3 regions of the Martinezella sp. CNPSo 3959 genome follow, and region 3 is predicted to be linked to each of the others. Evidence: riboswitches for the same ligand, from Rfam matches in the RefSeq annotation. Region 3 holds a riboswitch; each other region holds the start of a gene.

Region 1 (10,047 bases), on a different contig from region 3:
GCGTTTATGTATAAACGGTTTATCGGATTCGACAACAGGGAATGAACGGTCGCGACCGAGCGCAACCGATTGTTTTTACTGCATAGTAAAGACGCGCATAGGATGAGCCAATTTGAGCGTCAGCCCTCCAGCTCCTCGCGCAGCATTTCGAGCTCCAGCCATTCCTCTTCCATCTTTATCAGGCTTTCGCGCAGCTTTTCCATTTCCGCAGCAAGGCGGTTGAAGGTTGCGGGATCCTTGGAAAAGAGGTTCGGATCGGCCATTTTCTTTTCGCGGACGGCAATTTCGGCTTCCGCCTTCGCCATTTCCTTCGGCAGGTTTTCGAGCGCAAATTTCTGTTTGTAAGAAAGCTTGCCCTTTCCCTTCGAGCTCTCGCCGGCCGGCACCGAAGCTTCGGTCGATTTCGGCTTTTCGGCTGCTTTTTCTGCCCGCCTGCGCTCCTCGATCGCCCCCTTGCGTTGAGCGAGCATGTCGGAATAGCCGCCGGCATATTCAATCCAGCGGCCATCGGGCTCTTCCGGATCGGCGGGCGCAATCGTCGAGGTCACGGTACGGTCGAGGAAATCGCGGTCGTGGCTGACGAGGATGACCGTGCCGGCGAAACCGGAGACGATTTCCTGCAGCAGGTCGAGCGTCTCGATGTCGAGATCGTTCGTCGGTTCGTCGAGGATCAAAAGATTGGTCGGCCGCGATAGGATACGGGCCAGCATCAACCGGGCGCGCTCGCCGCCGGAGAGATTCTTGATCGGCGTGCGCGCCTGCTCCGGCTGGAACAGGAATTCCTTCATATAGCCGGTCACATGCCGCTGCTCACCATTGACGAGCAGGTTCTCGCCGCGACCGTCGGTCAGATAGTTGGCGAGCGTATCTTCCGGGTTCAGCTCCTCGCGCTTCTGGTCGAGCGTGGCGATTTCCAGATTGGTGCCGAGCTTTACAGTGCCGCTGTCCGGCTCCAGCTGACCGGTCAGCATCTTCAGAAGCGTGGTCTTGCCGGCGCCGTTCGGGCCGACGAGGCCGATGCAATCGCCGCGATGCACGCGGATCGAGAACGGCGCGACGATGAGCCGCTCGTTATAGGACTTGGTGATCTTGTCCGCCTCGATCACCAGCTTGCCGCTTTCCTGCGCATCGGAAGCTGCCGCCTGCACCGTGCCCAAAGCACCTTTGTGACCGCGATAGCGCGAGCGCATATCCTGCAATTCACCGAGGCGGCGCATGTTGCGCTTGCGCCGCGCCGTCACGCCGTAGCGCAGCCAATGCTCTTCGCGCTCGATCTGCTTGCCGAGCTTGTGCTGCTCCAGCTCTTCGGCCTCCAGTACCTGATCGCGCCAGGCTTCGAAATGGCCAAAGCCCCTATCCAGACGACGCGAAGTGCCGCGATCCAACCAGACGGTCGCGGTCGAAACCTTCTCCAGGAAGCGCCGGTCATGCGAGATCAGCACGAGCGCGCTGCGGCTCTTCTGCAATTCGCCTTCCAGCCATTCGATGGTCGGCAGGTCCAGATGGTTCGTCGGCTCGTCGAGCAGCAGGATATCCGGCTCCGGCGCCAGAACGCGCGCCAGTGCCGCGCGGCGCGCTTCACCGCCGGAAAGGTTCTTCGGATCCTCCTCCCCGGTCAGGCCGAGATGGGAGAGCAGATAGGTGACGCGATAGGGATCATCGCCAGGCCCGAGACCGGCCTCGGCATAGGCCGCCACCGTCTTGTAACCGGCAAAATCGGGTGCCTGCTCGAGATAGCGCACGGTCGACGATGGATGACGGAAGACTTCGCCTGACTGCGCTTCGACAAGGCCGGCGGCGATCTTCAGGAGCGTCGACTTGCCGGAACCGTTGCGTCCGACAAGGCAGATCTTGTCGCCCGGCTCCACCTGCAGGCCGGCACCGGCGAGCAAGGGCGCGCCGCCGAAGCTCAGAAAGATGTCGTCGAGTTTCAGAATGGGAGGGGCCAAGATCAGACTCCGGAAAGGTCATAAGGGCGGGCAAGAACGATGGCCCTGCCGCTGCCGAGCGAAAAGCGCACATCGCCTTCCGCCACGTTGGAAATGGTGCGCGATGCGCCGAAGGGCAAATGAAAATCGCGCAAGGGGTAACGGGCATTGTCGATGAACAGGCCCGTCAGATCGCTGAAACCAAGAACGGAGAACAACGAGCCTGATGGTAGCGCCAGCGTGAGTTCGCCTGGCGGAAGCGGCACCGCCTCCTCGTCACCCGATGTCAGCAGCACGTCGACGCCTTTTTCGGCGAGCTGGATACCATAAAGCAGGTGCTGGATCGCATGGTCGGAGCGCTCGCCGCCCATGGCGCCCGCCAGGATCAGTCTCGTGGCGCCGCGAGCGATGGCTTCCGAGACGGCGATCTCGCCATCCGTCGCAGCCTTCGCCGCCGGATAGGGCTGTCTGGGCACATTCGGAAAGGCTCCCTGCAGATCGGCAGGCGTGGAATCAAAATCGCCGACCCACAGCTGCGGTTCCACCCCAATCGCGAGGGCATGGCGCATGCCGCCGTCGGCCGCGATGAAGCGGCTGCCGGAAACCGCAGCGCGCAATCGCTCCGTCAGGCGAAGCTCGCCGCCGAGCAGGATGGTGAAGGTAGTGGACTGGCTCATGAGGCAAGCCCATAGCGCAAAGTCCTATCTCTAGGGAAGAGCGCCGTTACTGGAACGGTGCCGCCGAGCCGATCATTCGGTCGTTTCCTTCATGGCGGTCTGGACGACACGTTCATAGCCGCTGACATAACGATCGAACAGAAACGAAAAGCTCTCGATGTCTTCGGGCGACCAATCAGCAAAGATGCTTCCGATAACGGCGTATTTCTGCACCTGGATTTCCGACAGCAAGCGCTGCCCGAGTGCGGTCAGCACCACGACGATACGCCGCGCATCCGCCTGCGATGCCTTACGGCGCAACACACCGCGCGCCACCATGTCGGCAGTGATGCGGCTCGCGCGCGATGGATCGATGCGCAAGAGCTCGGCAATCGTGCCGACGGTCACTTCGCCCGTATCTTCCGCCCGCCGCACGACATCGAGCACATCGAGATGCGAAAGCTCAAGCCCCGGGGCCACGTGTTGAATGGCGAGCCTGCCGATCATGCGACGGCCCGTCAGCAAGCGCATGCGCATCATCGCCTGACCGATGCGTAGAAACTTCTCGTCTTCGGCCAGCGTCGGAACTTCGATATCTTTTGTATTCGGCGCAGATGTCATCCCTAAAGCATAGCAGAGGTCGCGAGGAAACAAAACATGCAAATGGCATTCACCTGCCATTGACAATTATATGCTAATAGCACATATATTCACTCATGAAGACCGGGCGTCCCGCGCATTCGTTCGATAGCGCAGCGTTCCGGCCCAGTTCGGGTTCTTGCTCCATGGACATGCAGACAAGCTTCACACCGCTCGTGGCGGATCACAAACGGCGGCTTATTCTTTTCCTCTTTCTGATGACTGCCATGTTCATGGCAACGCTCGACAACCAGATCGTCTCAACGGCACTGCCGACGATCGTCGGCGAGTTCGGGCATCTGGATCGCTTCGGCTGGATCGGCTCGGCCTATCTTCTCTCGCTTTCCGCCGTCATGCCCGTCTACGGCAAGCTCGGTGATCTCTTCGGCCGCAAATATGTGATGATGACGGCGATCGCGATCTTCACGGTCGGCTCTGCCGTCTGCGGCCTGGCCGTCTCGATGGATACGCTGATCGCCGCCCGCGTCCTTCAAGGCTTCGGCGGTGGCGGCATCATGGTCTCGATCTTTGCTGTCAACGCCGATCTCTTCGAGCCGCGCGAGCGCGCACGCTACCAGAGCTATTCAAGCCTCGTGCTGATGGCGTCGGGCGCCATCGGCCCCGTTCTCGGCGGCACGATGAGCGATCTTTTCGGCTGGCGTTCGATCTTCCTCGTCAACGTGCCGATCGGCTTCATCGTGCTTGCCGGCCTCGCCTTCATGCTGCCCTACCGCAAGCCTGCCCGCCGTCCGAAGATCGATTATGCCGGCGCCATCGTCCTTGCCCTGACGACGACAAGCATTGTGCTTGCTGCCGACGGAAGCGAACTCTTCGGGTCGCTGCTATCGCCGCAATGCCTCGGTATTATTGCCTTCGGGGTAATCTGCGCCATCGCCTGGGTCTTCATCGAGCGCCGCGCACCCGAGCCGATTGTGCCGATGACGCTGTTCCGCAATCCGACATTCGGCCTTCTGCTGATCCTCTCGATCACCAGCGGTGCCGTCGCTATCGGCATGGTCAATTACTTCGCGCTCTTCCTGCAGACGACGACAGGCCTTTCGCCCTCCATGGCCGGGCTGCTGTTCATTCTCCTGACCGGCGGCATCGTCTGCGGCTCGCTCTCCGCCGGCCGGCTGATCGCGGCCAAAGGCCGTTACAAGCCGTTTGCCGTCGCCAGCGCCACCTGCAGCACCATCGCATTCGCTTCGCTCGCCTTCGTCCATGCCGGCACGCCCATCGTCCTCATTGGCGGCCTGATGCTGCTGCACGGCATCGGCATCGGCCTTGCCCAGCAGGTGCCCGTTATCGGCGTACAGAATGCAGCGGCAGCGCGCGACGTCGGCGCTGCGACCGGCGCCGTCACGCTGTCGCGCATGGGCGGCGCCTCCATCGCCATCTCCATTTACGGCGCCATCATCGCCGCCAAACTCGGCAATGTTGGTGTCTCCATATCCGGCGTACCGAACATCGAGGAGCTGACGCCGAAGATGATGGCCGCCTTGCCCGAGATAACCCGCGAGGCCGTCGCCAACGCCTATGCGAGCGCCTTCAGTCCGTTGTTCATGACGGCAGCCGGCATTTGCATGCTTGGTCTCCTGACCTCGCTGACGCTGAAGAATGTGCAGCTCCCGAGTGCCGCGAAGAAATTCGAAAGCCCGGCGGTCGCGGAGGCTGCCGAGTAAATCCTTCATGCTGCAATCGGCAAGGGAATCATTTCCCTTGTCATCCCTCCGTCACAGGGCTAAATCTGCCGACGCTCTAACGGGGTGCCTTATGTCCTTCAGGACATTTGGCTGAGAGGCTTTCACCGGCCAACCCGCGGAACCTGATCCGGCTAACACCGGCGGAGGGATTAGACGCGTGACGAAATCATAGCGCCCTTTCCCCTTCAGACGAAACCCAGAGCATGATGCCGAAAAACGGAAACGGTTTTCGGACGACATCATGCCCTAATTATTTGATTTTAGAGCAGATTCAGATTTTAGGTCGGTAGACCTGGAATCATCCGGCTCTAGGAGGAGGCGCGACCATGCATAACCGTTCGCTATTGTCATTCTTCGCCGGCCTGGCCCTTGCCGCCGGAACGACCTTTTTTGCCGCGCAGCCTGCCGCTGCAGCCGACAAGACCCTGACCATCTACACCTATGAGAGCTTCACCGCCGACTGGGGTCCTGGCGCCAAGGTCAAGGCCGCCTTCGAAAAGACCTGCGGCTGCACGGTCAATTACGTCGCCGTCACCGATGGCGTTGCACTTCTCTCCCGGCTCAAGCTGGAAGGAACGGGCACCAAGGCCGATGTCGTTCTCGGCCTCGACACCAATCTCATCGACGAAGCCAAGGATACCGGCCTCTTCGACGCAAGCGGCGTCGACACCTCGGCCCTCAAGGTTCCCGGCGGTTTCAAGGACGACGTCTTCGTGCCCTACGACTACGGCCATTTCGCCGTGATCTATGACAGCCAGACGGTCAAGAACCCGCCCAAGAGCATGAAGGATCTCGTCGAGGGCGATCCCGCGCAGAAGATCGTCATCGAGGATCCGCGCACCTCGACGCCGGGTCTCGGCCTGCTGCTCTGGGTCAAGTCGATCTATGGCGACAAATCCGCAGATGCCTGGGCGAAGCTCAAAGGCCGCATCCTGACGGTCACCCCCGGCTGGTCGGAAGCCTATGATCTCTTCACCAAGGGCGAAGCGCCGATGGTGCTCTCCTACACGACGTCGCCGGCCTATCACATGATCGAGGACAAGACCGATCGCTATCGGGCCGCCGCCTTCTCGGAAGGGCATTATATCCAGATCGAGGTCGCCGGCCTCATCAAGTCCTCGCCGAACAAGGAACTTGCCCGCGATTTCCTGAAATTCATGATCTCCACCGGCTTCCAGGACATCATTCCGACAAGCAACTGGATGATGCCGGCCGCCGACACTTCCGAGCCGCTGCCGGATGCCTTCAGCAAGCTCGTGGTGCCGTCGAAGACCTTCCTGATGAGCCCTGCCGACGTCGACAAGAACCGCAAGGCCTGGATCGACGAATGGCTGACCGCCACCAGCGGCAACTGATGCCTTGATCATACTCACGGCACCCGAGCGAAGACGCGCTATTTCCGGCGGGGCGTTCAGCCTCGGCAGCATTGCGCTCTTCGTCGGGATCGCCGTTCTTGTTCTCCTCTCCGCCGGCATCGAATCCGGCGGCGACACCTCGCTCACAGACCCATATCTGCTGCGCATCCTGCGCTTCACACTGCTGCAGGCGGTGCTTTCGACACTGCTCTCCATTGTGCTCGCCATTCCGGTCGCCCGCGCATTGGCGCGCCAGCCGCGCTTTCCCGGCCGGCTGTGGCTGATCCGGCTGATGGCCGTGCCGATGGGCCTGCCAGTGCTGATCGGTGCACTCGGCCTGCTCGGCATATGGGGCCGGCAGGGCCTCATCAATCAGGCGCTATCAGCACTCGGCCTGTCGCAGCCCGTCAGCATCTATGGCCTGGCCGGTATCCTGCTTGCGCATGTCTTCTTCAACATGCCGCTCGCCTGCCGGCTTATGCTGGCCGGACTGGAGCGTGTGCCAGCGGAATATTGGCTCGTGGCCGGCGGACTCGGCATGCGGCCCATCTCGGTCTTCCGCTTCATCGAATGGCCTATCCTGCGCGGCCTCATTCCCGGCATCGCCGGCCTGATCTTCATGCTCTGCGCCACCAGCTTCACGCTTGTCCTGATCCTCGGCGGCGGTCCGGCCGCAACGACGCTGGAAGTGGCGATCTACCAGGCGCTCCGCTTCGATTTCGATCCCGGCCGCGCCGTAATGCTGTCGCTGCTGCAGATCGTCGTCACCCTCCTTGTGCTTGGCGCCATGACGCTGTTTCGCGCTCCCGACGATCATGGCCTCACCGGCGGGCGTGCGCTGCGCCGCATCGATGGACAGGGCATGGCTGCGCGATGCATCGATGCTGCGCTGCTGGCGGCCGCGACGCTCTTTCTGGGCATGCCGCTCGCCTCGGTCGTCGTGACCGGCCTCGCGGCCAATCTTTTCAAGCTCGTCTCCCAGCCGATCTTCCTGCAGGCGGCAGTCACAAGTCTCGCAATCGCGCTTGCTGCGGGCCTTCTGGCCGTGCTGGCATCCTTCGCGATCATTCGCGCCCGCTCGGTGATATCGGCCGATCGCCGAAAGTCCCTCGGTCCACGCAGCCTGGCGCTCGCATTAGGCGCAAGCTCCTCCCTCATCCTGCTGGTGCCACCGATCGTGCTGGCAACCGGCTGGTTCCTGGCACTCAGGCCATTTGGCGATCCCAGCCGCTTTGCGGCCGTCCTCATCATTGTCATCAATGCGCTGATGGCGCTGCCCTTCGTCATGCGCGTCATCGAGCCGGCCTATACGGTCCATGTCAGCCGCACCGGGCGGCTGGCGGCAAGCCTCGGCCTTCACGGCATTGCGCGCCTGCGCATGGTCGATTGGCCGGGTCTGCGCAAACCGTTCTTCACGGCGCTCTCCTTCGCCATGGCCCTGTCGCTCGGCGATCTCGGCGCAGTCGCGCTCTTCGGCTCAGACAGTCTGATGACCCTGCCCTGGCTGGTCTACAGCAAGCTCGGCAGCTACCGCACCAACGACGCCGACGGATATGCCTTGATCCTCGGCCTGGTATGCCTTCTCCTGACCATAGCCGGAACCGCGGGCCAGGGCGCGCCGGATGACGAAAGCAGGCGAAATGACTGACGGCAGCATCATGAAGGCGGAAGACATCAGCATGGAAGGGGTCGAACTGCGCCTCGGCACGCATGACTTCCGCTTCGATTGCGCATTGCCGCAGGGCAAGATCATCGCCATTGCCGGACCCTCGGGATCGGGCAAATCGACCTTCCTCAATTTGCTGGCAGGCTTCGAGCAACCTGACCGCGGCCGTATCCTGCTCGCAGGACAGGACGTGAGCGGCCAGCATCCCGCCGAACGGCCGGTGTCTCTCGTCTTCCAGGACAACAACCTCTTCGCTCATCTCGATCTCTTCACCAATGTCGGCCTTGGCATCAGCCCGTCAGTGAGGCTTTCGAAGGAGGATCGGCAAAAGGTCTCGGAGGCTTTGGCGCGGGTCGGACTAGCCGGTTTTGAAAAGCGCAAGCCGGGAACGCTTTCCGGCGGCGAGCGCCAGCGCGCCGCTTTCGCTCGGGCTCTGGTGCGCGACAAGCCAATCCTGTTGCTGGACGAGCCTTTCGCCGCGCTCGATCCCGGCCTGCGCTCCGGCATGGTCGAACTTCTGAAAACTCTGCATCGCGAAACCGGCAATACGGTGCTGATCGTCTCGCATGACCCGGCCGAAGTGCGGCGCCTTGCCGACCACGCCGTCTTCATCGACGGCGGCACGATCAAGCTTACCGCGCCCATCGAAACCTTCCTGCAAGCGGACGGGATTCCGGCATTGACCACATTTCTGCAACATTGATTGTGTCATGGCAGCTTGCCGCCGGCTTTGCCTTAATTTCGTCTAGCGAAGCGGCTGAAAGTCCTCGGAAATGCTTGCTAAAATACAACGCTGCCACATTTAAACGGAGTCTCGCTATGCAACCGGTGCCAAAATCGGCTACAGCAAGAGGTGGAAGCCGTCCGGGTAACGGCAGATCGATGGGGGCGAAAACAACCTCTATTGGCGCACGACCATGATCGGCCCGGTAAGGATCAACCGGATTTGGCGCCGAGCCGGCATGACAGCGAAATGAGTAGGATGCAGGTCCTGAAGCAGAGCAAGCGAGCAGAACGAAGGATCGATGCGACCGTCGCAGCCCGTTTGCGCCGTTTTGTGCCTTTCCTTGCAGCCGCAGCAATGTTGAACAGCTGCCAGACGGTGATGGATCAGTCCTATCAGCCGAGCGTTTCGCCCTCCGCCAATCCGCAGATCGTTTCCGAAGTGCAGAAGAACGACCCGCGCGCGCAGATGGGCGCCCGCGAGCATCCGCGCATCCTCGCAAGCTATGGCGGAGAATACAAGGATGCCAAGACCGAGAGGCTCGTTGCCCGCATCGCCGGCGCCTTGACCAGCGTGTCGGAGAATCCGCAGCAGTCCTACCGCATCACCATTCTCAACTCGCCCTCGATCAACGCCTTTGCCCTGCCCGGTGGCTATCTCTATGTGACGCGCGGCCTTCTGGCGCTTGCCAATGATGCGTCCGAAGTCGCCGCGGTGCTGTCGCACGAGATGGCGCACGTAACCGCCAATCACGGCATCGAGCGGCAGAAACGCGAAGAAGCCGAAGTCATCGCCAGCCGCGTCGTTTCGGAAGTCCTGTCGAGCGATCTGGCCGGCAAGCAGGCGCTTGCCCGCGGCAAGCTGCGTCTTGCCGCCTTCTCGCGCCAGCAGGAACTCCAGGCCGACGAGATCGGCATTCGCACATTGGGCCAGGCCGGCTACGATCCTTACGCCGCTGCGCGCTTCCTGAACGCGATGGAGGACTATAGCCGCTTCATGTCGGCCAATTCCGACGTCGACCAGAGCCTGGACTTCCTTTCGAGCCACCCGAGCACGCCGCAGCGTATCGATCTTGCCAAGGCGCACGCGCGCGAATTCGGCGAGGAAGGTAAGGTCGGCGACATCGGCCGCGACTATTATCTCAACGGCATCGACGGCCTGCTCTATGGCGACAGCCCCGAAGAAGGCTATGTGCGTGGCCAGACCTTCCTGCATGGCGGCCTCGGCATCCGCTTCGACGTCCCGCCCGATTTCCGTATCGACAACAAGGTCGAAGCCGTCATGGCGACCGGCCCCGGCGACATTGCCATCCGCTTCGACGGCGTGGCCGACACGCAGAACCAGAATCTGACGAACTATATCTCCAGCGGCTGGGT
Region 2 (10,047 bases), on a different contig from region 3:
CTCGGTCAGCGTATCATCCTTCGACATCAAACGCGGGTTCACGAGAATTGAACGCGGCGCTTATGCAAATCCGTCGCTCTTATGCCAGGAATTTTCGAATTCTCTTTCCACGCTGAAAGACGATTTGCGCTCGAGCTATCGTCAGCTTGCAAGAAGACAGACGAAAGCTCAAGCTAGGTCGGAACAGCAGCAGATCGCTTGACGATCGGTCCCACCAGTGTTCGACCAAAGCCATGGCGATCAGACCCGCCGCATGACGGTGGGATCAAGACCTCGATGATCGATATGAGCTGACGGATCTGCGAACGCCGCGGGCTAAAATGCATCATAGGTTTCAACTTGAACGCTACATCGCTTCCGGAACAAGCGGATCGGGGATCGCCGGCCAATATATTTCGCATCAGGGCTATATCAGCACCTACACTTTCCGATTTTCGCTTCACAAGATGGGGAAATTGCTCACGCAAACTTGCGCATGGCTTATAGCGCTTGACAGGATATATTCTGTTACGATTTGCTTGCTCAATTTTTGAGGATAGATAAATACCTCCACTCCGTTGAGCATCGCTGGTATATGGGCTCCAGCACTGAACGGTATGATGGAAGAAGAATATCAATAAGAGGGGCGCAGCTTGAACATCGGTTTCTGTGGAGAGGTGAATGAGGCGAACTAAGGAGGAGGCGGCAGAAACGAGGAACGAGATTTTGCAATCCGCAAAAGCTCTGTTTCTCGACAAGGGCTACGAGAATGTCAGCCTGGAAGAGATAGCCGTAGCCGCCGGTGTCACGCGGGGGGCAGTGCATTGGCATTTCAAGAACAAGCAAGGGCTGATGTTTGCGATTCGCGACGAGGCCCAGCAGCCGTTCAAGGATCTCGCGGAGCGGATGTCGAAGGAACTGCCGCCCAACCCGCTTGATCTCATCGCCGATACCATTGCCGCGATATTTGACGATATTCACAGCGACCCGCGCAAGCGCAGCATGCTGAAAGTTATGATGCATCTCGACATGGCGTTTTGCGACGGCACCACGAGCCGGGCGAGTTCGTTTCGGCACGACATGCATGAAAATTTCGAACGCATATTCACCCTTATGGATGAAAAGACGAAACTTCCGGCTCCCTGGACGCCGGATACCGCCTCTTCCGCATTGACAGCGGTCATCGGCGGCCTGATCACCGAATGGACCCTCGACCGAGGCAGCTTCGAATTGGTCCCGTGTGGACAGATGTTCATAAAGATGGTGCTGAAGACCTGGTTCCCGCTGGCACAGGCGCAGGAGCTGGCGATTGCCGCGATGATACCGGAAAAAGCCTAGAACGGTTTTCCCTTCGGAATTGAAGAGAACCAACGATGGCGGTTTTAAGCCTCTGCCGGGAGCTGAACCGATTCCCCAAAGCTGGAAATAAAAAAGGATCCGGAGGGAAAGCCAGATCCTTTGCTTTGATCGGAGGTCAACCGATCGATGAAAGAAGCCTGACGGATTGGAACGTCAGGCTTCTCTTACCCGGCATTGAGCCGGGTAATTCAATATTAGAAGCTACGCTCGAAGCGCAGGATACCAGCCCACTGATCCTGGTTCACAGAATCGAAGTTGGTGTAGGAGACTTCCGGCTCGATGAGCAGGTTCTTGACCGGGTTCCACTTGACGTTGGTGGTTGCGGCAAAGATCTTCGAGTCGGTGTAGGCGAGCTGCAGGTTCCACTTCAGCTTTTCGTTGATCGGAACGCCAACGCCGCCCCAAACAGCCCAGTCACCCCAGCCGCACTTCGATGCATCGTTAACCGGGCAAGCCGAACGATCGAGGTTGGTGCCGGCATACTTGTTCAGCTTGTCGCCGTCAGTGTTCCAGCCGCCCATCAAGAAGGCCGAGAAGGTACCGAAGTCAGCATCGACACGAGCCTTGATGGCGCCTTCTTCGACGATCGAGTCATAACCGCCAACGACCTTGAAGCCCCATGCGCCGGACTTGAAGCCAGCACCGGCAACGACGTCGGGAGCGTAGTGGTTGCCCTTGTCGTCAGACCACCAGCTGGAGCCATAGGAAGCGCCAGAACCGCTGGAGTTCGAGTCTTCGACCGAGATCACAGCCGTGAAGCCGTTGCCGGCGTCGTAGTTGTAGGTCAACTGGTTGAGTTCGTACGGACCGTCATAGATCACGTCGTCGTTGATGACGTCGCCGGCATAACCGATGTAGGAGTTGTACTGCGAGTCAGCCTTACCGACGAGGAAACCGCCAAGGCTGATGTTTGCGAACAGCAGCTTCGTGGAGGTGGAGTTGCCGTCATTCCAATCCCAACGGATGACCGTGTTGGTCTTCAGCGGGCCGTATTCGGTGTCGGTTGCCGTGTCGACGCTCAGCTCCGCACGGGTGTGCCACAGCGTACCGTTATGGCTGTTCGGGTTGTAGGCATCGTACCACTCGCCTTCGGTACGGACGCGGCCGCCGATCTTGAGGCAGGTTTCGGTGCCTGGAATGAAGAAGTAGCCAGCGCCGTAGGCGTCGCAGATGCGAACGTATTCCAGCGGCTCGGGCTCAGCAGCGACGATCGCGTCAGCCGCATGGGCGCCAGAAACTGCTGCCAGCGCAGCAGCGGAGCCGAGAAGAAGGCTCTTGATGTTCATTTTAAACTCCTGGTTGCAATATGCATTCCAATTTACCGCGAGTACAAAGCTGGAACACCACCCTGAGGATTACGTCGGTTTGAACGCAACCGGGCAGTCCGGCAGATACGCACCTGATGTCGGCTTGAGTCCCCTCTAACCTCCATAATTCACCCCGCGGCAAAGGTTTTGAAATGCCTCTACCGATCCGGCCGATTGCTCGTCCGTAAGACAGTTTATGTCCTATATTTGGTTTACAAACAGCCCGTATGTTTGTCAATTCTGTGAAACCTGCCCCGGCATTAGACTTGATTGCTGTTGCTTAAATGCAACGGGCGGCTGGCTGCGCCTTTTACTGCCGGAATAGTCGGCGTCGCCAAGGTTTAAGAATTCGCACCAAATCGAGACAGGCTTCCCCAATGAGGCTCGCGATCCAGAGTTTTCATCCGCACCATCTATGCGGGAACGGGCATGAATCAAGAGCAGCGTCATCGAAGATGATGATGCGCCTATCGGAGGCTCGCCCCAATAGAATCCACGCCGCCCCCGCGCCACATTGGTCAATCGATTGAGAAAACGCGACCGTCGTTGCGGGGTTGACAGAGAACAAGGGTAAGGCATAGCCTTTTCGTATTCACCAGGGGGGTCCCGGCAAGGGGCTGAGATACTGCTGGACAATGAGGCTTTGCCTCCTGTGGCGCAGTGACCCGTTGAACCTGATCCAGTTCATACTGGCGTAGGGACGGTGCGAGCGCTTGAAGGCTTCGGATTCCCGCGTGGATTCCATGCCGGCGTCTTTCCATCATTCCGGCTGATTGACTGGGTCTCCAACTGCAACTTGGAGCCTCAAACCATGAATATTGCCGCAAAGAACCTCACTCCGACCGTAACCACTGGACCGCTGCCGGCATCCACGAAAATCTATGTTCCCGGAGAGATCCACCCGGACATCCGCGTGCCGATGCGCGAAATCAGCGTCCATCCGACCTCGGGCGAGCCGCCTGTCATTGTTTATGATTCTTCCGGCCCCTATACGATCGAGGGCGCCGATATCCGCATCGAGGAAGGCCTGTCTCAGCTGCGCCGCGACTGGGTTCTCGGCCGCGGCGATGTCGAGGCTTATGAAGGCCGGCATGTGCGCCCTGAAGACAATGGTTTCGTCACCGGCGAACGGCTGACGCCCGAGTTTCCGGCCAAGCGGCAGCCCCTGCGGGCAAAAGACGGCAAGGCGGTCACCCAACTCGCCTATGCACGCGCCGGCATCATCACCCCGGAAATGGAATTCATCGCCATCCGCGAAAATCTCGGCCGCAAGGCGAAGGCAGAAGCCCTGATTCGCGATGGCGAAAGCTTCGGCGCCCATATTCCGGATCATGTGACCCCCGAATTCGTCCGCCAGGAAGTTGCGAGCGGCCGGGCGATCATTCCGGCCAACATCAATCACCCCGAAAGCGAGCCGATGATCATCGGCCGGAATTTCCTGGTGAAGATCAACGCCAATATCGGCAATTCCGCCGTCACCTCCTCCATGGCGGAGGAAGTCGAGAAGATGGTCTGGGCCGCGCGCTGGGGCGCCGATACCGTCATGGACCTTTCGACCGGCCGTAACATCCACAACATCCGCGAATGGATCATCCGCAATTCGCCGCTGCCGATCGGCACTGTGCCGCTCTATCAGGCGCTGGAAAAGGTCGGCGGCATTGCCGAGGAACTGACCTGGGAAATCTATCGCGATACCCTGATCGAGCAGGCCGAACAGGGCGTCGATTACTTCACCATCCATGCCGGTGTGCGGCTGCATTACATCCCGCTTACCGTCAATCGCGTCACCGGCATCGTCTCGCGCGGCGGCTCGATCATGGCCAAGTGGTGTCTGCATCACCATCGCGAGAGCTTCCTTTACGAGCATTTCGAGGAAATCTGCGATATCTGCCGTGCCTATGACGTGTCTTTCTCGCTCGGCGACGGCCTGCGCCCCGGCTCGATAGCTGACGCCAACGACGCCGCGCAATTTGCAGAACTGGAGACGCTGGGCGAGTTGACGAAGATCGCCTGGGCAAAAGACTGCCAGGTGATGATCGAAGGCCCCGGCCATGTGCCGATGCACAAGATCAAGGAAAACATGAACAAGCAGCTTTCCGTCTGCGGCGAGGCGCCCTTTTACACGCTCGGGCCGCTGACGACGGATATCGCGCCCGGCTATGACCACATCACATCGGGCATCGGCGCTGCCATGATCGGCTGGTTCGGGACGGCGATGCTCTGCTACGTCACGCCGAAGGAGCACCTTGGTCTGCCTGATCGCAACGACGTCAAGACAGGCGTCATCACCTACAAGATCGCAGCGCATGCGGCGGATCTCGCCAAAGGTCATCCGGCCGCGCAGGTTCGTGACGATGCTCTGTCGCGCGCCCGGTTCGAATTCCGCTGGGAAGATCAGTTCAACCTTTCGCTCGACCCGGACACGGCTCGCAGCTTCCACGACGAAACCCTGCCGAAGGAAGCTCATAAGGTGGCCCATTTCTGCTCGATGTGCGGCCCGAAATTCTGCTCGATGCGGATTTCGCACGACATCCGCGCCGAAGCGCAGAAGGAAGGGCTGGAAGCCATGGCAGCCAAGTATCGAGAGGGCGGAGACCTTTATATGCCGGTCGAAACCCCTGCACAGCCGGCCGAGTGACATGCGCATCCTCGTTAAAGGGGCCGGCGTTGCCGGCCTCACGGTCGCTCACGAGCTGATCCGGCGCGGAGCGGAGGTCACGATCTCAGATCCAGGCCGGAATTTTCATTGCGCCGCCTCCTGGCTTGCCGGCGGCATGCTGGCGCCATGGTGCGAGCGGGAAAGCGCCGATGAGGCTGTGCTGACGCTCGGCCGTGATTCCGCCGATCGATGGGAAGCGATTCTGCCTGGCAAGATCATCCGCAATGGAACGCTCGTCGTTGCGCCGAACCGCGATCAAAACGAACTGAGGCGATTCGCCAGCCGCACGACGGACTATCGCTGGGTAGACGAAGACGACATCGCCACCCTTGAACCTTCGCTTGCCGGCCGATTTCGCCAGGGCTTGTTCTTTCCGCAGGAAGCACATCTCAATCCCCGCGAGGTCCTGCAATCGTTGAAGGACGATCTATCTGCAAAAGGCGTCACCTTTATCGACGTGCTCGTGGATGACCATAGCTTCTCTGAGATCGTCGACTGCACAGGGGCCGCCCGCATCGGTCGCATCCACGATTTGCGTGGGGTTCGCGGCGAAATGCTCTATCTGCAGAGCGATGAAATCGTGCTTTCGCGGCCCGTCCGCCTGCTGCATCCACGTTTTCCGGTCTATATCGTGCCGCGCGGCAAAGGCCTGTTCATGGTCGGCGCGACGATGATCGAGACCGACTTCAAAGGGCCGATCACCGCCCGTTCGCTGATGGAACTCTTGAACGCAGCCTATGCGCTGCATCCGGCCTTTGCCGAAGCTGCGGCGGTCGAAACCGGCTCCGGCATCCGCCCTGCCTTTCCCGACAACCTTCCGCGCGTGACGCGGCAGGGCAAAGCCATCCTTGTCAACGGTCTCTATCGCCATGGCTTCCTGCTCGCACCCGCCATGGCCGAGAAAGCCGCCGATCTCGTCTTTTCCGGACACGACGAAAGGAGCCGCCAATGCGCCTGATCATCAATGGCGAAGCGCAGATTGTCGAAGCAACGACGCTTTCGCAACTTCTCACGGCTCTCGAATATGAGGGCGAGTGGCTGGCAACCGCCGTCAACGGCGAACTCGTCCATAGCGAGGAACGCGGCGACCATATCCTAACCGACGATGACAGGATCGAGATCCTGACGCCAATGCAGGGAGGCTGACCATGCTTGAACTCTACGGAACACAAATCGCGTCGCGCCTTCTTCTCGGCACGGCGCGCTACCCCTCCCCGGCCGTACTGGCGGAGGCCGTCAAACGGTCGCAAACCGGGATCGTGACCGTATCACTGCGCCGGGAAACGGCAGGCGGGCGTAATGGCGGCGCATTCTTCGAGATGATTCGCGAACTCGGCGTTCGCGTCCTTCCCAATACAGCAGGCTGCCACGGCGTATCCGAAGCGGTTCTGACCGCGAAAATGGCGCGCGAGGTCTTTCGGACCAACTGGATCAAGCTCGAGGTGATCGGCAATCACGATACGCTGCAGCCCGACGTCTTCGCGCTGGTGGAGGCGGCGAGAATCCTCACCGATGACGGCTTCGAGGTCTTTCCCTACACGACGGACGATCTCATCGTCGCCGAGCGGCTGCTGGAAGCCGGATGCAAGGTGCTGATGCCCTGGTGCGCGCCGATCGGAACGGCGGCCGGACCGCTCAATCTCTCTGCGCTGCGATCGATGCGGGCACATTTTCCCGAGGTTCCGCTGATCGTGGATGCCGGCATCGGCAGACCTTCGCATGCAGCAACCGTCATGGAGCTCGGCTTCGATGCCGTGCTACTCAATACAGCGGTTGCCGGGGCCGGCGATCCGGTCGCGATGGCGAAAGCCTTCGCCAAGGCCATCGATGCCGGCAGGCAGGCATACGGCGCCGGCATGCTGGAGCCGCGCGATATGGCGGTGCCATCGACACCAGTGATCGGAAAGGCGGTGTTCGCATGACGCTAGATCCCTTCTACCTGATCGTCGATAGCGCCGCCTGGATCAGGCGGTTGGTGCCGCTCGGCGTCAAGCTGGTACAGTTGCGCATCAAGGATCGCTCAACGCCTGAGATCCGCGCCGAAATTCGCGAAGCGAAGGCAATTTGCGCCGCGCATGAGTGCCAAATGATCGTCAACGACTATTGGCAGCTGGCAATCGAGGAGGATTGCGATTTCATCCATCTCGGCCAGGAGGATCTTGCTTCTGCCGATCTCTCCGCCATACGGGATGCCGGATTGAAGCTGGGGCTTTCGACACATGACGAGGCGGAGCTGGAGACGGCGCTTGCTGCCGAACCCGATTATATAGCGCTGGGGCCGATCTATCCGACCGTCCTCAAGATTATGCCCTGGGCACCCCAAGGCCTCGATCGGATCGGCGCGTGGAAGGCGCGCATCGGCAATCGGCCTCTCGTTGCGATCGGCGGCCTGACGGTCGAACGTCTTGCGGCTGTATTCGAGCATGGCGCCGATATCGGTGCGGTCGTAACGGATATCACCCGCAATCCTGACCCCGAATCGCGAACGCTCGAATGGGTGGCGGCGACCCGACAGACGCCTCCAAATTGACAAGATCGCCCCTCAGGAGCCCATGCAAGGGGCTATTTCCAGCCGCTATTGCCCGATGAACGGGCCATTCATTGAATATTCAGCTGAACATAATCATGCTGAAGGCGTTAATTAGATGACTCGCGTATTCGCTGAGCACAAAGACTGCTTTGGAGGTAGTCATGATAAAGAAGACGGTTCTTACGGTTTTGCTGGCCGCTACGGTCGTAGGCGGCGCATTGGCGCCCGTCAGCAGCGCACAGGCACAATATTACGACGGCCATCGCGGTGATTGGCGCGGCCATGACGATTGGCGTCGTCATCACCACCATGGCAATGGAGGCGCGATCGCCGGCGGCGTTGCTGCCGGTCTTCTCGGCGGCCTGCTTGTTGGCGGCGCTCTTGGCAACAGGGGTCCGGTTTACGAAGTCGCCCCGCCGCCGCCCAGATGCTGGTACGAGGATCGCCGCGTCCAGAACGAGTATGACTATGGCTGGCATTACGAGCGCATTCGCGTTTGTAACTAGGCAATTGTAACTAGGCAATAAACGATGCGTCCGCCCGAATGGAGGCATCGTTTGATGGATGATTCGGATTCGCCGGCGGCCGCAACCGCCGGCAAATTTATTTTATGCGGCAAATTATAGTCCGTGCGTCCTCGGATAGGCAGTAAGCTCCGGGAATGTTCGCCCGACGAGGCTTTCTGGCTCAGGCCGCCAGATTTCGACCAGCAACGGATAACAGGGCTCCGTATCGCTCGAATGTTCGCTGCCACAGTCGCCACCGGGGCAGGCGGAGAGCGCACCGAGCAGATCGATCTCCGCGAAGAACTCGAGGAAGTCGCCCGGCCGAACGGGGCTCGCCTTCATGAAATACTGGTGGGTATCGCGCGTAAATCCGGTACACATGAACACGTTCAGCACGTCGTGAACGTGAAACTCGGCCTCCTGGACAGGGATGTTCATTTCCTTGGCGAGCGCGCGTGACAGGTTCGAATGGCAGCAATGGTGATAGTCGTCGCCTTTCAGCAGCCGGTTCGTATAGGGATCGCAGCGCGTGCCGATGACATCGTGGACGCCGGCTCCATCCCTGTCCCAACCATACCAGCCAAGCGTATCATGTGTGATCGTCGCCATTGGCCGCAGATAGGGCAGCGTGCTCCACAGTCGATCGCCGACACCGACATGGGTGGCGTGCAAAGCCCTCGTCTTGCCGCTGAAAAAGCGCTCGGAAAGATCGGCAGCATTCCATAGATTGAGATCGCCCACCTGCGCGCCCTCGACGCTGACAATCCGGAAGAAATGTCCCTTCGGCACGCGAAAACTGCCGCCTTCACGCGGGGGCACGACGGTTTCGCCAATCTTGGTCATTGTTTGCCTTGCCGCGCGCAGCACATCCATATCGACCGGCGGCAGCGTTCCGTTCGGGTAGACGACAACGGGGGGCTTGCCGCGCCGCTCCTCGGCATCGGCGGGTGCGGGCATATCGAAAATACTGTTCATGGCGGCTTTCATTCCTTACCGACTGACAAAAAGACATTCGTTTCGGCAGCACTGTAAGGATACCGGCTCCTTGCGCAACGGTGATCGCGCTTGCGCTTTGGCTAAGTTTTACTTAGCCTGGCGGAATGCAACATGTCCCGCTTGCCTCCCTTCGCGCCTTCGAGGCAGCCATTCGCCATGAGAGCTTTGCCAAGGCGGCAGCTGAGCTCAATCTCACGGCCGCGGGCGTTAGCCAGCATGTGCGTACCTTGGAGGAATGGCTCGGCATCAAGCTCTTTACGCGCCATGCCCGTGGTGTCACGGCGACGATGGCCGGCCGTGAATTCGGGGCTGCCGTGGCAAACGGCCTCGGACATATCGATATCGCCGCCCGGCAGCTGCGGTTTGCCACCAACAGTCGGCCGGTCAGCGTGGCCTGTATTGCTTCTGTCGCCACGCGTTGGCTGATACCCCGGCTGACCGCATTTAAGAAAGAATACCCCGAAATCCAGATCAATATCGTCTACGCGCTCGATGCGAGGACGCCGGAGGAGGCAAGCGTCGATCTTCTGATCCGTCACGGACCAAGACCTTCGACGCATGCCATTTCGCTATTGACGGCCGAAACGCGGCCGACCTGTTCGAGAGAATATGAGCGCCGTCACGGACCGATCAGGACGCCAGCCGATCTCCTTAATCTCGACCTCCTGCACGATGAAACGACGGCCGCATGGACACGCTGGTTCGCCCTCG
Region 3 (10,047 bases):
TGGTTTTTGCAGCTTTTATGGTGCTATTTGGCGGGTTCATGCAGCCGCACTTGCAATCAACTCTCTCGTCCGCCTTAAAGCCGTTCGCAATAGCCTTGCTCATCATGGGCTCTTTCAATTTTTTCACCGCAGTCCAGGCTCAGAAAAAACTTCGCGCAACTGAACCGTGAGATTCCCCGGTAGAGCTTAGCGTAGGTTTCCGTCCCTCCCGCAAACGACCCCTTGATGGCAACCTTTGCGCCCTCCCGAGCAAAGGCCGTTGCGATGGCAGCGCCGAGACCGCGCCCGGCGCCTGAGATGATGACGATCCGCTCCTTGAGCGACACTTATTTCTCTACTCCTTGCTTATGTGCCAGAGCGCATGGAAATGCTGCACAGGCCCATGGCCGCTGCCGACGGAAAGCTGGCCTGCAGCAGCAACTGCGGCGGCGAGATAGGCCTTGCCGACGGCGACAGCATCGGCAAGCGACAGGCCTTTGGCAATCTCCGCGGCTATAGCGCTGGAGAGCGTGCAGCCCGTTCCATGCGTATTCTTGGTCGGCAGCCGTTCAGCTTCGAACCAGGTCACATGGTCTCCGCTTGCGAGCACATCCGGGCTTTCATCTCCTTCGAGATGACCACCCTTGACGAGGACAGCCGAAGGCCCGAGCGCTGCCAGCGCACGCGCCTGGCGCGCCATGTCTTCGCGGCTTTTCGCCTCCGCGTCATGCAACAGCGCAGCCGCTTCGGGCAGGTTCGGGGTAATGACGGTCGCAAGCGGCAGCAATCGTGTGGTCAGCACGTCAACGGCATCGGCAGCGAGCAGGGCGGCACCACCCTTGGCGATCATGACCGGGTCGAGAACGACGGGTATATCGCGATGTCGCGCCAGAATATCCGCAACGGCATTGGCGATGGCGGCATTGGCGATCATGCCGATCTTGACAGCATCCACACGGATGTCGGCAAAGATCGCATTGATCTGGTCTGCCACGAAATGAGGGGGCACGGGATGGACGCCGGAGACGCCCTGCGTGTTCTGCGCCGTCAAAGCAGTCAGAGCCGCCATTCCATAAACGCCGCGGGCCGAGAAAGCCTTCAGGTCGGCCTGGATGCCAGCGCCGCCGGAGGGATCGGAGCCAGCGATGGATAAGACATTGCGGATCATTGGCGAGCCTCCTTGATGGCTTTCGCGATGATGGTTGTCGCGGCTTGCGGGTCCGGTTGGCCGCATATGGCCGAGACGACCGCAAGACCATCGGCGCCGGCTAAGTAAACGCTCGCGGCATGCTCTGCCTTCACGCCGCCGATCGCGACTGATGGAACGGGGCAAAGCCTGACGATGCGGGCAAGCCCGTCGAAGCCGATCGGCTGCTTGTGGTCGGGCTTGGTGGGCGTGGCAAAGATCGGGCCGATCCCGGCATAGTCGACAATCCGGGCATCGATGGCGGAGGCGAGGGCCTCCGTCTCCACCGAGAGGCCGAGGATCATGTCCGGGCCGATCACGCGGCGAGCGTCGGCGGCATTCATATCTTCCTGGCCGATGTGAAGGCCATCGGCGCCGATGGCGATGGCGGCCTCGACATTGTCGTTAACGATCAGCCGGACATTCGTTCCGTGCAGGATTTGCTTGAGGGCGCGGCCGGTCTCGATCATGGCGGCGGTCGAAGCCTCCTTGTCGCGAAGCTGGATGATGGTAGCGCCACCGGCCACCGCCGCCCGCGTCGTCTCCACCATGCCGAGATCACGGCATAGCAGCGGATCGAGGACGAGATAGAGCGATAGATCGAAGTCTTGTTTCATGCTGCCGATATCCTTGCGTCGCGATCCAGCGTTTCCGGGGTGAGGGCGGCAAGGGCATCGAGGAAGCGCCAGGAGAAAGAGCCTGGGCCATCTGCAATTGCTCCCGCCTGTTCACCGGCAACGGCAAAGACGGCAAGCGCCGCTATGGTCGCATCGAAAGGATCATCTGGAGCTGCCGCCGCAAACGCACCGACAAGGCAAGTAAGGGAGCAGCCGAGTGCCGTCACCTGCGGCATGAGCGGCGATCCTCCGGCAATGCGCCGCGCTTTCCCTCCATCCGTCACGAAATCCGTAACGCCGGTGACTGCCACTACGCAGCCGTGCCTTTCGGCGAGCAGTCGGGCGGAATCTTCGGCTTGTTCGACGGCATCCCTGCTATCGACGCCCTGGCCGCGGCTCGTGCCGCCGGCAAGCGCGATGATTTCGGATGCGTTGCCGCGAATGATTGCCGGCTTTAGTTCCAGCAAGCGCGCGATGGCATCGCGACGGAATGCGGTCGCATAATGGGCGACGGGATCGAGGACCCAGGGCTTGCCGGCATTGCTTGCCGACCTCGCAGCCGTCAGCATGCCCGCAAGCCAGCCGGACGAGAGTGTACCGATATTGACCGTCAGTGCGCCGGAGATAGCGGCAAACTCGCCGGCTTCCTCTTCGGCATGTACCATTGCCGGCGATGCCCCGGCGGCAAGCATCACATTGGCCGCGATATTCATGGCGACGAAATTGGTGATGCATTGCACCAGGAGAGGGCTTTCCCGCATGGTGCGAAGTAGATTGCCCGGTGTGATTTGGTCTTGCATATCGCCCCTTTCAGGCGGCGAGACGCGTAGGGACGACGTGCTTCAGCTTCGCGAGGTCCCGAGCGACTCCCTCCGCCAGCATGATCTGGTTCAGGTTCGAAGGGTGCTTCTCAGCCCGCCGGATGGCGGACGCCCCTGTCTCTCATCTCTCTTCTTTTCGCAGACAAAGGAGGCGCTGTCATCAGCAAATCGCAAAGGCAGGCGTGATCGACAGGATGACGACCGCCTGCTTTTCGGGCGACATATGCAGTATGTGCATAGGTGCAGTGATTCCTTAGCTCTGCAAAAAGCCGAGGGTTTCGACTATATATTTCTCATCGAAGCGACGGGAGCGCCAAGCACGGCAGCTCAGCTTCGAAAGCCCAAGGAAAGGGGATCATCATGAACGTAGCACGCTCTTTCAATAACTGGCGCAAGTATCGTCAGACGGTCGCCGAACTGGGCCGTATGTCCACGCGCGAACTGCACGACCTGGGTATCGATCGCGGCGAAATCCGCAACGTTGCCCGCGCAGCGATCGCTCGCTAACGGCCGCACCGGCTCCTTATAAAGCATGCATTATGCCAGCGCCTGTTCCTCCGAGCAGGCGCTTTTGCTTTATGGGTATCCCGCTCATTCTTCGCCGCGCTGGCTGAAGATTGCGATTGACTCAGCTGCCCGGTTTTCGCATGGCGCATAACTGCCTTGCAAAGAAATGCCTATGAACTGAGCAAAAGACTGGTATGTTCGTCTTCATCGAAGCGATGCATCTCCTCCCGCATCCCTTCGCTTGGCAGACGTCCTTATCCTCCTCCCAGGGACGGCTGCAGGAATAGCGGAACTCCTCCTCCCATCCGCTGTTCGGTTCTTGTAAAAAGCCTGCCGCTCCTCCTCCCGCGGCAGGCTTTTTCGTTTCATGAACCTCCAGACATTTGCCAATGGCCTAACGCGGTCGAAGAGTCGCGCCCTAACCCAGGCGGCAAGAGCGCTTCCGCGTTAAAGAGTGCGCATTCTCCTCTCGCAAAAATGAAGAGCGGCCCCTATGTGCGATCTATGTAGCGCGCTACATCGAAGATCGCCCAAATTCGATTCCCGAAAAAGGAGGATGCCCATGACCGGCCCTGCCGAATATACCCCGCCGAAAATCTGGACCTGGAACAAGGCCAATGGCGGCCAGTTCGCCAATATCAATCGCCCGATTGCCGGCCCGACTCACGAGAAGGAACTGCCGGTAGGACGCCATCCCCTTCAGCTCTATTCGCTTGGAACGCCAAACGGCGTGAAGGTCACCATCATGCTGGAAGAGCTGCTGGCGCTCGGTCATAGCGGCGCGGAATATGATGCCTGGCTGATCAAGATCGGTGAGGGCGACCAGTTCGGCAGCGGTTTCGTTGACGTCAATCCGAATTCGAAGATCCCGGCTTTGCTCGACCGCAGTGGCCCGAAGCCGGTTCGCGTTTTCGAATCGGCCTCGATTTTGATGTATCTCGCCGAAAAATTTGGCGCCTTCCTGCCGACCGAGCAGCCGGCGCGTGCCGAATGCATCTCCTGGCTGTTCTGGCAGATGGGCAGCGCTCCCTATCTCGGCGGCGGTTTCGGTCACTTCTACGCCTATGCGCCGACGAAGATCGAATATGCGATCGATCGCTTTGCCATGGAGGTGAAGCGCCAGCTCGACGTGCTAGACCGCCGTCTGGCTGAAAGCGAATATATCGCCGGCAGCGACTATACGATTGCCGATATCGCCATCTGGCCGTGGTACGGCGGTTTGGCCAAGGGGTGGCAGTACGGTGCGACCGAGTTCCTGCAGGTGCAGGACTACAAGAACGTGCAGCGCTGGGCCGAGCAAATCTACTCGCGTCCTGCCGTCAAGCGCGGCCGCATGGTCAACCGCATGTCGGGCGATCCATCCGAGCAGCTGCGCGAGCGCCACGATGCCAGCGACTTCGAGACGAAGACGCAGGATAAGCTGGAAGCTGCCGGCTGACCCGACAATTCGCCTTGCAGAAATGAGCTCGCGACCCTCCGGATCGCGAGCTTTTTTATTGCGCTTACTGCTGGCGCTGCCGGCCTGGCAAGTCAGCCTCGCTCCATCTTGTGAAGCGTAATGTTCGACTGCCGAGGCTCCCCCCGCTCGGCGTAGACCGCAGCGCGATTCTGCAAAGCGTGTCGACATTGGCGAAAGAGGAATGCTTCTCCATGCAGCAAGTTGCTGACGATTGTGCCCTGGATAAAAATGCGACTACGGGTGCGTTGTCGAGGCAACAGAGCGAGGCGAGGGATGCGCTGCTGAAACACTTGGTGTCGGGTGGCGATGAACGTCTGGATTGCGATCCGCTCACCGGGCTCAACATGTATGGCTATGGTCCGGCGCCCCGGCCCGAAGATCTTGCTTTCGGTTCGTCGACGGCATCGACCATATCCGCTGCCGCCTTTGCCGCGGTCGAATCCTTTTACGCGGATCTGAGGCGGGAGATGGAAACAAGCTCGCCGACGACTGTCTACGATCGCGAAATCGGGCGCGTGCGGGAGGATCTGTTGTGCTTGCTTGGCCTTAACCAAGCGTCGGCACCCCGGATCGATGCGATCCTGGCCACATCGGGCACGGACATTCATCTCTTTTCGGCAGCACTGCTGGCGGGCGAGGATCAACGTGCCCTGATGACCATCACGCTGATGGGGAACGAAACGGGCAGCGGCGTCATGATGGCGACGGCCGGGCGGCATTTCATGAGCCGCGTCAGCAGCGCACGGTCCGTCGCCAAGGGCGAAGAATTGCGGCCAGGGGACGCAACACGCAACGCCACCATTGCCGTGCGCAGCAAGGATGGTTCCCTTCGCGCCGATAGCGAGGTGGAAGAGGAGCTGCGCGGCCTCATCGAACTTGCCCGCGCAGCCGGCCTCAGATGCCTTCTCGTCGTAACAGACGTATCGAAGACCAGCCTGCTGGCCCCGAGCCTTGAGACCGTCATGCGTCTGAAGGAGCGTTTCGGCACCGTGCTGGATATCATGATCGATGCCTGCCAGTTTCGCCTGTCACCGGCAACGATCCGGGCCTATCTCGCCCATGGCTTCATGGTTGCGCTCACGGGTTCGAAATTCCTCGCCGGACCGATTTTCAGCGGCGCGCTTCTGTGCCCGCCAGAAATGTCGGAACGCTTCAAATCGCGCACTCTGCCTGCAGCCTTGGCGGATTATTGCGGGAGAGCGGAGTGGCCTGAAGGCTGGGCCGCTCGCAATATCTTGCCGGACCGCACCAATCTTGGCCTGCTGCTGCGCTGGAAAGCCGCGTTGTTCGAGCTCGAACGCCTCGTCGGCGTAGCCGAAGATCGCATGATTGCCGTCTTGTCCGCTTTTGCCGACGCCGTCTCTGATCGTCATGCGAACGATCCGGCTTTCGAGCCTTTGCAGAGCCGGCCATTGGACCGGCGTGCGCTGTGGGGCGCATCATCGGCTCTTCGCTGGGATGAAATTCCCTCCATCTTTTCGTTTTACCTGCGCAATTGCACAGATGGCGCCATGCTGACCGCAGCGGAAATGGCGGCGGTCTACAAGGAGCTGGCCGTCGAAGGCGATGGAGTTGCCTTGGTGCGTCTCGGCCAGCCCGTTCGCTGTGCCGATTTTGGTGATGTACCGGCAAGTGCCCTTAGAATTTGCCTGAGCGCGCCGCTGGTGGTGGCCGCTTCCAAGAGCGATGAAGCGCTTGCGGCGGTGGTCGCGCAAGCTATGCTGGTTCTGGATCGCACCGCCGAGGCAGCGACCCGACTAAGCGACGGTTCCAATGCCAAGGAAATGCGCCGCAGCGCCTGAAGCGCGTCGCGCCAACCCGCTTCGATTGGCATGATCCGCTGATCGGCAGCGGATCATGAGCCTCGGCGATCATCCCCGTCAAAGCCGGCAAAATCGCCTCTGACGATGCCGTGTCGCTGCAGCTTGTCGTAGAAGGTCTTTCTTGGAATGCCGAGCGCTTCGATGGTACGGCGCACATCTCCATTGTTCTGCGACAGGGTTTCGCGGATGAGTTCGGCTTCGTAGCGCTCTACTCGAGCAGGCAACGGCAGGCCTTCATCCGCTGCCGGCGCTTCGTCGGATTTTACGGTTGTTGTCGATTCGAGACCGAGCACGAAGCGCTCGGCAAAATGCGAGAGTTCGCGAACATTGCCCGGCCAGTCGTGCTCCCGCAGATGGCGGCGCACCGTTGTGGACATGGCCGGCACCTCGCGGTTGAAGCGATTGGCGGCACGATCGGCGAAATGGCCGAAGAGCAGGGGAATGTCATCGCGCCGTTCACGCAATGGCGGAATGGAAAGCGTGACAACGTTGAGGCGATAGTAGAGATCCTCGCGAAAATCGCCGCGCTGGCGGGGATCGCCGAGATCGACCTTCGCCGCCGCAACGACGCGAAGATCGACGGGGCGGACTTCATTGGTGCCGAGTGGCGTCACCTCGCGCATTTCCAGCACGCGCAGCATTTGCACCTGAATTGCCGGCGGCATGCTTTCGATCTCGTCGAGAAACAGGGTGCCGGCGCTTGAATGTTCGATGCGCCCAACGCGCTTCTTCTGGGCGCCAGTAAAAGCGCCCGGTTCGTGGCCGAAAAGCTCGCTCTCGATCACGGTTTCGGGCAGGGCACCGCAGTTCAGCGCGACGAAATTGCCCTTCGCTCGCCGGCTCCACCGATGCAGCAGGCTCGCCACCACTTCCTTGCCGCTGCCAGTCTCTCCCGTGACAAGCACATCGACATCCGTATCGGCGATCTGCCGCAGCGTATGCCGCAGCCGTTCAATTGCGGGGGTCTGGCCGATTAGCGGCAGATCGCTCTGGGCCTGCTCCGCCGCCTGCCGCAAAGCGCGGTTCTCCAGAACGAGCCGTCGTTTCTCGGCAGCTCGCCGCACGCTTTGCACCAGCCGGTCAGTGGCGAAGGGCTTCGCGATGAAATCATAAGCGCCATCCTGGATCGCCTGAACCGCCATCGGAATATCGCCATGACCCGTCACCAGAATGACCGGCAGATCGGCGTCGAGCGCCTTGATGCGGACAAAGAGCTGCTGTCCGTCCATCTGCGGCATGCGGATATCGGAGACGACCACACCCGCAAAATCGACATTGAGAGCATGGAGCGCTTCGCTTGCGGCAGAAAAGGCGGAGACGGCAAAGCCAGCCAGTTCAAGCGTCTGTTTCGTCGCTCTCAACAGATCCCTATCGTCGTCGATCAGGAAAACGGGGGAACTCTCACTCATGGTGTGGCCTTGCGCAAATGGACGGTGAAGCGTGTGCCGCTGTCATTGCTCTCGACATCGATCCGGCCGCCATAATCGACGACGATATCCTTTGAAATGACGAGACCAAGGCCGAGGCCTTTTTCCTTGGACGTGTTGAAGGGTGTAAACAGCGAGTCGAGGATCGCCGCGGGAATGCCGGGGCCGTTGTCAGAAACCACAATTTCGACTTCCTCTGAAGTCTCGTGCACTGACACCTCCACCTTGGCCTCGTCGCGACCTTCCAGGGCTTCCAGAGCATTCTGAAAGAGGTTGATCAGCACTTGTTCCAGCCGGATGCGAGTCCCGACAACGCCGAGGCCCGTTGGTGGCAACTCGATCTTCAGCGCATCCAGCCGACCGGCAAAACGGCTCCTCAGCAGGACCACGGCCCCTTCTATCACGCTTCTGAGATCAACCGGCTCCGGTGCAGTCCTTCCCTTGCGGGCAAAGGCCTTCAGTTCTTCGGTGATCGTGCCGATACGCTCCGTCAACGCCGCGATCGCCGAAAGATTTTCCTTCACCGGCTCCGTCTGCTGCCGATCAAGGAAGACATTGGCATTCTCAGCATAGGCACGGATCGTCGCCACCGGCTGATTGATTTCATGGGCTACGCCGGCGGCGACCTGACCCAGGATGGCAAGGCGATTGGCCTGCACGAGATCCTGCTGCACACCCTGCAGCTTGGCTTCCGTCGCACGGTGGTCTGCAATTTCCGCCTCCAGCCGATCGCGGGCCTGGCTTAAGTCCTCCGTGCGCTCAAGAACCCGGCGCTCCAATTCTTCACGCGCGATCCGGCTGACGGCGATCTGCATGGCCGATACGTCGCGGCGTCGCAGCAGGAAAGCGGCGAATGCGAGGATCGGCAGAAGGATGGTCAAAGCGAAGAAACGTGTCTCGCGCACGGACGAGGCGATCGCCTGATCGGTCGGGATCAGATAGCCGAGCTGCCAGGGCGTCGATGGAACCGCGACTGTCAGCTGCAAATATTCCGCAGCGCTGCTTCCGGGCAGAATGGCGCGCACGATGGTTGCATCCGGGCCAAGCTCTTCGGGATGGCTGACCGGAAGGGGCGAAAGCGGTGCAGCGCCGAATTGCAGGCTTTTTCGAATCGCGTCGGCTTCCCCGCGCGCAAGCGGAGCGGTCGTCATGAAGCGCCATGAGGGTAGGCTAGTGATGAGCACGACACCGCGTTCGTCGGTCACGTAAGCGGGGCGGCCGGTCTCGCTCCAGTCAGCCTCCAGCTGATCGAACTCCATCTTCACCACAACGACACCGAGCGCAGAGCCGACATCGCCGACACGGCGGGAAATGTAGAGGCCGGGGCGATTGCTGACCGTGCCGAGTGCATAATGTTCGGCGGTTCCCGTTTCCATGGCTTTGCGGAAGTAGTCACGAAAGGAATAGTCGTTGCCGACGAAGCTCAAGGGCTCGCGCCAGTTGCTGGAGGCCATGGCAACGCCGTCCTTGCCGGTGACGTAAAGGACGGATGCGCTGGTGCCCGAGACGAGACTTTCGAGCTTACGGTCCAGGGCGACAACATCGTCGATGTGCTTCTCGGCGAGCGCATCTCGCACCTGCTGATCGTCGGCCAGCAAGAGTGGCAGGGCGCGCGGACGTTCGAGGACTGCGCGCAGCAGGGCGACCTTGAGGTTCGCATCCGTGTGCCCCTGCCTCTGCAGCGTTTCTATTGCCGAGAGCCGACCATAGAAATTCGCGCCATAAAGACCAGCTGCAATGACAGCCGCACTTAGAAACGCAAACACGAGCCAGACCCGGCGGGAGCGCCGGCCCAGTTGCTCGGGCGTTAGAAATCGTTCGTTGGCCGGGCGCTGCAGCATTGCCGTATTGTGCATGATTTCGCGCGCGCCGCAATTCGATCTGTGCGAATAGTCGCACAGATCGAGGATCTTCGATCCGCGCCGGAAATTAAAACTCAACAAAAGCAATGTGTTAAAATCATGGCGCGCATTTGGCACGGTCATTGCAGAGGATGATGAAACAGTCGGAGGCTGTTGAATTCTAGTCGTCGCCCGGAGGGCCGAGAGATCGGTTGGGCTTAACGGAGGACATCATGATTGCTCCCATCGCTGCCGCGGAAACGCACGCCAAAGTTCCCTTCTACCGGCACCTCTACGTGCAGGTTCTCACCGCCATCGCCGCCGGCATCCTGCTTGGTCACTACTATCCGCAGCTCGGCACGTCGTTGCAGCCGCTGGGTGACGCCT

Evidence for each region. Region 3 has a riboswitch for thiamine pyrophosphate ahead of thiM (hydroxyethylthiazole kinase). Riboswitches for the same ligand answer to the same signal wherever they lie in the genome.
Region 1: linked by a shared signal. The riboswitch ahead of thiB (thiamine ABC transporter substrate binding subunit) and the one ahead of thiM (hydroxyethylthiazole kinase) in region 3 are both predicted to bind thiamine pyrophosphate.
Region 2: linked by a shared signal. The riboswitch ahead of thiC (phosphomethylpyrimidine synthase ThiC) and the one ahead of thiM (hydroxyethylthiazole kinase) in region 3 are both predicted to bind thiamine pyrophosphate.

What each region holds. Positions count from the first base shown of each region.
Region 1 is NZ_JBXSOV010000006.1:194,022-204,068, forward strand. Features, by position in the region: gene AC13RE_RS15985 (ABC-F family ATP-binding cassette domain-containing protein) at 120-1,949, opposite strand; gene AC13RE_RS15990 (thiamine diphosphokinase) at 1,952-2,605, opposite strand; gene AC13RE_RS15995 (MarR family winged helix-turn-helix transcriptional regulator) at 2,678-3,205, opposite strand; gene AC13RE_RS16000 (MDR family MFS transporter) at 3,370-4,905, shown strand; TPP riboswitch at 4,976-5,092, shown strand; gene thiB (thiamine ABC transporter substrate binding subunit) at 5,253-6,281, shown strand; gene thiP (thiamine/thiamine pyrophosphate ABC transporter permease ThiP) at 6,289-7,929, shown strand; gene AC13RE_RS16015 (thiamine ABC transporter ATP-binding protein) at 7,922-8,650, shown strand; gene AC13RE_RS16020 (M48 family metalloprotease) at 9,029-10,047, shown strand, end outside.
Region 2 is NZ_JBXSOV010000007.1:202,948-212,994, forward strand. Features, by position in the region: gene AC13RE_RS17350 (TetR family transcriptional regulator) at 661-1,317, shown strand; gene AC13RE_RS17355 (porin) at 1,533-2,624, opposite strand; TPP riboswitch at 3,233-3,364, shown strand; gene thiC (phosphomethylpyrimidine synthase ThiC) at 3,457-5,283, shown strand; gene thiO (glycine oxidase ThiO) at 5,285-6,262, shown strand; gene thiS (sulfur carrier protein ThiS) at 6,253-6,450, shown strand; gene AC13RE_RS17375 (thiazole synthase) at 6,453-7,226, shown strand; gene AC13RE_RS17380 (thiamine phosphate synthase) at 7,223-7,834, shown strand; gene AC13RE_RS17385 (hypothetical protein) at 7,996-8,340, shown strand; gene AC13RE_RS17390 (urea carboxylase-associated family protein) at 8,455-9,315, opposite strand; gene AC13RE_RS17395 (LysR substrate-binding domain-containing protein) at 9,441-10,047, shown strand, end outside.
Region 3 is NZ_JBXSOV010000014.1:72,317-82,363, forward strand. Features, by position in the region: gene AC13RE_RS23695 (hypothetical protein) at 1-170, shown strand, start outside; gene thiD (bifunctional hydroxymethylpyrimidine kinase/phosphomethylpyrimidine kinase) at 335-1,147, opposite strand; gene thiE (thiamine phosphate synthase) at 1,144-1,782, opposite strand; gene thiM (hydroxyethylthiazole kinase) at 1,779-2,582, opposite strand; TPP riboswitch at 2,633-2,729, opposite strand; gene AC13RE_RS23715 (DUF1127 domain-containing protein) at 2,964-3,110, shown strand; gene yghU (glutathione-dependent disulfide-bond oxidoreductase) at 3,673-4,548, shown strand; gene AC13RE_RS23725 (hypothetical protein) at 4,761-6,371, shown strand; gene AC13RE_RS23730 (sigma-54-dependent transcriptional regulator) at 6,425-7,801, opposite strand; gene AC13RE_RS23735 (sensor histidine kinase) at 7,798-9,675, opposite strand; gene AC13RE_RS23740 (dicarboxylate/amino acid:cation symporter) at 9,894-10,047, shown strand, end outside.